3 regions of the Streptomyces sp. BK022 genome follow, and region 2 is predicted to be linked to each of the others. Evidence: predicted binding sites of a transcription regulator. Region 2 holds the regulator's gene; each other region holds the start of a gene.
The links. The regulator HrcA, encoded in region 2, represses chaperone genes, less so after heat shock. The targets are predictions, from matches to a motif close to TTNGCACTCNGNNNNNCNGAGTGCNAA.
Positions count from the first base shown of each region.

Region 1: the regulator HrcA is predicted to act here: its motif matches at 1,237-1,263, upstream of groES (co-chaperone GroES).
Region 3: the regulator HrcA is predicted to act here: its motif matches at 602-628, upstream of groL (chaperonin GroEL).

Region 1 covers NZ_SHKU01000002.1:230,275-232,541, reverse strand. Annotated here, with positions in the region: gene groL (chaperonin GroEL) at 1-664, opposite strand, end outside; gene groES (co-chaperone GroES) at 782-1,090, opposite strand; gene EV284_RS07190 (hypothetical protein) at 1,413-1,922, opposite strand; gene EV284_RS07185 (polysaccharide deacetylase family protein) at 1,919-2,267, opposite strand, start outside.
Region 2 covers NZ_SHKU01000003.1:443,786-446,052, reverse strand. Annotated here, with positions in the region: gene dnaJ (molecular chaperone DnaJ) at 1-886, opposite strand, end outside; gene hrcA (heat-inducible transcriptional repressor HrcA) at 887-1,903, opposite strand; gene EV284_RS13515 (MBL fold metallo-hydrolase) at 2,062-2,267, shown strand, end outside.
Region 3 covers NZ_SHKU01000007.1:344,791-347,057, reverse strand. Annotated here, with positions in the region: gene EV284_RS28140 (cold-shock protein) at 312-515, shown strand; gene groL (chaperonin GroEL) at 791-2,267, shown strand, end outside.

The sequences.
Region 1 (2,267 bases), on a different contig from region 2:
GGTTGATCAGGATGTACGGGTCGTCGAGGACGGCCTCCATACGCTCCTGGTCGGTGACGAAGTACGGGGACAGGTAGCCCTTGTCGAAGGCCATGCCCTCGGTGAAGTCCAGCTCCAGACCGAAGGTGTTGGACTCCTCGACGGTGATGACGCCGTCCTTGCCGACCTTGTCCATGGCCTCGGCGATCAGCTCACCGACCTGCTGGTCCTGGGCGGACAGCGCGGCGACGGCGGCGATGTCGGACTTCTCGTCGATCGGGCGCGCGGAGGCGAGCAGGTCCTCGGAGATGGCCTTGACGGCGGCGTCGATGCCCTTCTTCAGGGCGGCGGGGGACGCGCCGGCGGCGACGTTCTTCAGGCCCTCGCGGACCAGGGCCTGGGCGAGCACGGTGGCGGTGGTGGTGCCGTCACCCGCGATGTCGTTGGTCTTGGTCGCCACCTCCTTCACGAGCTGGGCGCCGAGGTTCTCGAACGGGTCCTCGATCTCGACCTCACGGGCGATCGTGACACCGTCGTTGGTGATGGTCGGCGCGCCGAACTTCTTGTCGATGACGACGTTGCGGCCACGGGGACCGATCGTCACCTTCACCGTGTCGGCCAGCTTGTTGACGCCGCGCTCAAGGGCGCGACGGGCGTCCTCGTCGAACTTCAGTGTCTTCGCCATGACAGCGGGAGCCCTCTCGGAAAATCTGGGTGGATGTGCCTGCGCCCCCGGCCGCCCGGCTTCTTAACGGTCGCGGGAACCAGGGGCGCAGTGGTGAAGCAGATGCTTCGGGGTGAACTACTTCTCGATGATCGCGAGAACGTCGCGGGCCGAGAGGACGAGGTACTCGTCGCCGTTGTACTTCACCTCGGTGCCGCCGTACTTGCTGTACAGCACGATGTCGCCGACCTTGACGTCGAGCGGCAGGCGCTCGCCGTTCTCGAAGCGGCCCGGACCGACGGCGAGGACGGCGCCCTCCTGGGGCTTCTCCTTCGCGGTGTCCGGGATGACCAGGCCAGAGGCCGTGGTCTGCTCGGCGTCCAGCGGCTGGACCACGATGCGGTCCTCGAGCGGCTTGATGGCAACCTTGGAGCTGGCGGTCGTCACGATCCGACCTCCCCCTTCTGAGAATTCACGGGGTTGACTGTCTGAGGTGGCGACCAGGTGGATCCGTCGTCGCGGGTGCCGGACCTGCCCGTCGCTTTGTTGGCACTCTCGCGTGCCGAGTGCCAGTGCCGAGACTATGACCGCGATTAGCACTCGGTCAAGCGGAGTGCCAATTGCCGCGCGGCGCGTCGGCATCCGGGACCTGTTCGGCGTGGCTTCACCGTGCTGTTGGCGCGCGTGCCGTCCAGGGGGCCGCCGCCCCCGGCCCCCCGCTTCGGCCCTGGACGGGCCTCGCCCTCAAGCGCCGGACGGGCTGAGACACCTACAGGTAGTCCTTCAGCTTTCCCGGCGTCAGGCCCCTTCGCCCGGCCTCCCTCAGCACCTGTTCCGTGCGCTCGGCCAAGGTGCCCTCCCGGCCCGGGGTGATGCGGATGATGTCGCCGGGGGTCAGGTGTCCGGGGGTGCCCTTGTAGGCGAGGCCGTGGCGGGTGGTCCTCGCGCGCCAGTGGACGGGGGCCTCGGCACGGGTGAAGACGGTGACCGGCAGGCGGAGTTCGCCGATCAGGGCGGCCAGCCTTCGGTCGCGTACGGCCCCCGCGTCGTAGGTCAGGAAGACGACCCGGTCGGTCGTGGCCACGTGGTCCACCGCACGCGTCCCCGTACGGACCGAGAGGGGGCGGACCGGAGCCGGGCGGCGGACGCCCTGCGCGGCCTTCTTGCCGAGGCGTTCGATGGGGTCGACCGACTGGGCGCAGCCGGTGAGCAGCAGTGCGGCCGAGGCGAGCGCGACGGCCCGTGCCGCACGGCGGGCCGGCCGCGCCCCGCGCCTCACAGGTAGTCCTCCAGGCGCGCCACGGCGTATCCCTCGCGGGTGACCTTGTTCAGGAAACGGCGCATGTCGTCGACCATCGTGCCGTCCCAGTCGTCGGTGCCCCGGAAGTGGGTGAGGACGATGTCACCCCTGCGCAGTCGCCTGTCGTCCTCGCGGTACTCCCAGTGGTCGACGAAGACCTCCTCGTTCCAGATCGGCGCGTACTTGATGCCGCAGGACTTGGCCGCGCGCAGAGTGTCCTGGTTGTAGTCGCCGTAGGGCGGGCGCAGGACCTCGGGGCGCTTGCCGTACTGCTTCTCCATGATGTCCTGCATGCCGCAGATCTCCTGCCGCTGCTGTTCGTAG
Region 2 (2,267 bases):
CGACCTCCTCCATGCCGTCCAGCGTCTCCAGCGGCACCTTGGTGCCGAGGGCCGCGGCGGTCATGGGGATGGTGACCGTGCAGTGCAGGTCGTCGCCGCGCCGCTGGAAGGTGGAGTGCGGCAGCTCGTGGATCTCGACGTAGAGGTCGCCGGCGGGGCCGCCGCCGGGGCCGACCTCGCCCTCGCCCGCGAGCTGGATGCGGGTGCCGTTGTCGACACCGGCGGGGATCTTCACGGTCAGGGTGCGCCGGGAGCGGACCCGGCCGTCGCCCGCGCACTCGGGGCACGGGGTCGGGACCACGGTGCCGAAGCCCTGGCACTGCGGGCAGGGGCGGGAGGTCATGACCTGGCCCAGGAAGGACCGGGTGACCTGGGAGACCTCGCCGCGGCCGCGGCACATGTCACAGGTCTGCGCGGAGGTGCCGGGGGCCGCGCCCTCGCCGCTGCAGGTGTTGCAGACGACCGCGGTGTCGACCTGGATGTCCTTGGTCGTGCCGAAGGCCGCCTCGTCCAGCTCGACCTCGATCCGGATCATCGCGTCCTGGCCGCGCCGGGTGCGCGAGCGCGGGCCGCGCTGCGACGCCGTGCCGAAGAACGCGTCCATGATGTCGGAGAAGTTGCCGAAGCCGCCGGCTCCGAAGCCGCCCGCGCCACCGGCGCCGCCGGCCTGCGAGAGAGGGTCGCCGCCGAGGTCGTAGACCTGCTTCTTCTGCGGGTCCGACAGCACCTCGTAGGCGGCGTTGATCTCCTTGAACCGCTCCTGGGTCTTCGGATCGGGGTTGACGTCCGGATGCAGCTCGCGCGCGAGCCTGCGGAACGCCTTCTTGATCTCATCCTGCGACGCGTCGCGGCGCACGCCGAGAACGGCGTAGTAATCCGTGGCCACTTACGACTCCGCCAGGATCTGTCCGACGTACCGTGCCACTGCGCGTACCGCTCCCATCGTTCCCGGATAGTCCATGCGGGTCGGTCCGACCACGCCGAGCTTGGCAACCGCCTCGCCGCCCGAACCGTAGCCGACCGACACGACGGACGTGGAGTTGAGTCCCTCGTGGGCGTTCTCGTGCCCGATACGCACGGTCACGCCCGGATCTTTGGCTTCGCCGAGGAGTTTGAGGAGCACGACCTGCTCCTCCAGGGCCTCCAGCACGGGCCGGATCACCAGGGGGAAGTCATGTCCGAAACGGGTGAGATTGGCGGTGCCGCCGATCATCAGCCGTTCCTCGTTCTCCTCGACCAGTGTCTCCAGCAGAGTGGAGAGCACTGTGGAGACCGTACCGCGATCCTCCGCCTCGAAGGCATCGGGGAGGTCCTCGACTAGTCGCGGTACGTCGCTGAACCGGCGTCCGGCCACCTTGCTGTTGAGCCGCGCGCGCAGGTCCGCGAGCGGTCCCTCGCCGAACGGGGCGGGGCAGTCGACCATCCGCTGCTCGACCCGGCCGGTGTCGGTGATCAGCACCAGCATCACGCGGGCGGGCGCGAGTGAGAGCAGTTCCACATGCCGCACGGTGGACCGGGTCAGCGAGGGGTACTGCACCACGGCGACCTGCCGGGTGAGCTGCGCGAGCAGCCGGACGGTGCGGGCCACCACGTCGTCCAGGTCGACCGCGCCCTCCAGGAAGTTCTGGATCGCGCGCCGCTCGGGCGCCGTCATCGGCTTCACACCGGCGAGCTTGTCGACGAAGAGCCGGTAGCCCTTGTCGGTGGGGATGCGCCCGGCGCTGGTGTGCGGCTGGGCGATGAAGCCCTCCTCCTCCAGTGCGGCCATGTCGTTGCGCACGGTGGCCGGGGAGACGCCGAGGCTGTGGCGCTCGGTGAGGGCCTTGGAGCCGACGGGCTCCTCGGTGCCGACGTAGTCCTGCACGATGGCGCGCAGTACCTGCAGCCTGCGTTCGCTCAGCATGCGCACCTCCGTCACGTCGCCCCACGGCCCTTACGGTGTCCCGCCTGGCACTCTGCGTGTGCGAGTGCCAGACATCCCCGGCCAGTGTACGGCCGCGGGGTGGTCACCGGGCAAGGTCGGTGCCGTCCGCCCGGCTTGTCCCCGGCTAGCGTCCAGGTATGACCGTGACTTGGGAAGACCTCGGGTGGGAGCACTTGGCGGAAGGGGTGGGCCGGTGCCGGCTGCCGGGCTGGGACTGCACGGTGGGGCTGGTCGTGGGCGCCGGCACGGCCCTGGTGGTGGACGCGGGGTCGGGTCTCGCGGAGGGGGCCGCGCTGCGGGCGGCGGTACGGCGGCTGGCCGGGCGGGATGTGACCCATCTCGC
Region 3 (2,267 bases), on a different contig from region 2:
CGCGGACCGGGCGCCCTTGATTCATGCCGCCGGCCCGACAAGAAGCAGCCAAAATGCGCGGGTAATGTGCGGCATTTGTTGCATTTATGGGGCCCGACTTGCCCCGAATTCAGCCGAAGTTGCGGCAGATTCCGGACTGTGTCCGTCCAGAATTCTCGTCCGATTGACCTGTTGCAGACGGCAGTTGGACAGATACATTCAGCCGCGGTCGACGCGTTCCGGCGCACGCCCCCGGAGGATTGGGGGGCGAGGTCTGACCCAGGTTCACGAGGTGTGGATCTGCGCAAGGGCCAGTAATAGGGGAGTTAGCCATGGCTCAGGGCACCGTCAAGTGGTTCAACGCGGAGAAGGGGTACGGCTTCATCGCGGTCGACGGTGGTGCGGACGTCTTCGTCCACTACAGCGCGATTCAGATGGACGGCTACCGCAGCCTGGAAGAGGGTCAGCGGGTCGAGTTCGAGATCTCGCAGGGTCAGAAGGGCCCGCAGGCCGACATGGTTCGCGTCACCGCCTGAACGTCTCCAGCTGAGCGCAGGGCCCGTACCCGTACAGGGTGCGGGCCCTTCGTCCTGTTAAGTCCCGTCCTGATCCCCCGAAGGCGCTTGCACTCGCCCTGGGGGAGTGCTAATCATTGCGTTAGCACTCTGAAGGTGAGAGTGACAACGAAGGACCGGGTCGGTGAGGCCCGCAGGCCGGGTGGGGCAAGGAACCACGAGGCCGGCGAGCCGTCCGTCGCGGGCGCGGGCGCGGTCCGAAGGAATCACCCCCAGTCCTGGAGGGACCACTTCACATGGCCAAGATCATCGCGTTCGACGAGGAGGCGCGGCGCGGCCTCGAGCGCGGCATGAACCAGCTCGCGGACGCCGTCAAGGTGACGCTCGGCCCCAAGGGCCGCAACGTCGTCCTCGAGAAGAAGTGGGGCGCCCCCACGATCACCAACGATGGTGTCTCCATCGCCAAGGAGATCGAGCTCGAGGACCCGTACGAGAAGATCGGCGCCGAGCTGGTCAAGGAAGTCGCCAAGAAGACGGACGACGTCGCCGGCGACGGTACGACCACCGCGACCGTGCTGGCCCAGGCCCTGGTCAAGGAAGGCCTGCGCAACGTGGCCGCCGGCGCCAACCCGATGGCCCTCAAGCGCGGTATCGAGAAGGCCGTCGAGGCCGTCTCCACCGCCCTGCTGGAGCAGGCCAAGGACGTGGAGACCAAGGAGCAGATCGCCTCCACCGCCTCCATCTCCGCCGCCGACACCCAGATCGGCGAGCTCATCGCCGAGGCGATGGACAAGGTCGGCAAGGAAGGCGTCATCACCGTCGAGGAGAGCAACACCTTCGGTCTGGAGCTCGAGCTCACCGAGGGTATGCGCTTCGACAAGGGCTACATCTCCGCCTACTTCGCGACCGACATGGAGCGCATGGAGGCGGTGCTCGAGGACCCGTACATCCTCATCGCCAACTCCAAGATCTCCTCGGTCAAGGACCTGCTCCCGCTGCTGGAGAAGGTCATGCAGTCGGGCAAGCCGCTGCTGATCATCGCCGAGGACGTCGAGGGCGAGGCCCTCTCCACCCTGGTGGTCAACAAGATCCGCGGCACCTTCAAGTCCGTCGCCGTCAAGGCTCCGGGCTTCGGCGACCGCCGCAAGGCCATGCTCGGCGACATCGCCATCCTCACCGGTGGCGAGGTCATCTCCGAGGAGGTCGGTCTCAAGCTGGAGAACGCCTCCCTGGACCTGCTGGGCCGCGCCCGCAAGGTCGTCGTCACCAAGGACGAGACCACGATCGTGGACGGCGCCGGCTCCTCGGAGCAGGTGCAGGGCCGCGTGAACCAGATCCGCGCCGAGATCGAGAACTCCGACTCGGACTACGACCGCGAGAAGCTCCAGGAGCGCCTGGCGAAGCTCGCGGGCGGCGTGGCGGTCATCAAGGCCGGTGCGGCCACCGAGGTGGAGCTCAAGGAGCGCAAGCACCGCATCGAGGACGCCGTGCGCAACGCCAAGGCCGCCGTCGAGGAGGGCATCGTCGCCGGTGGTGGCGTGGCCCTGCTCCAGGCCGGCCAGGTCTTCGACAAGCTGGAGCTGTCGGGCGACGAGGCGACCGGTGCCAACGCGGTCAAGCTCGCGCTGGAGGCCCCGCTCAAGCAGATCGCCGTCAACGGTGGTCTCGAGGGTGGCGTCGTCGTGGAGAAGGTCCGCAACCTGCCCGTCGGCAACGGCCTGAACGCCGCGACCGGCGAGTACGTCGACATGATCGCCGAGGGCATCATCGACC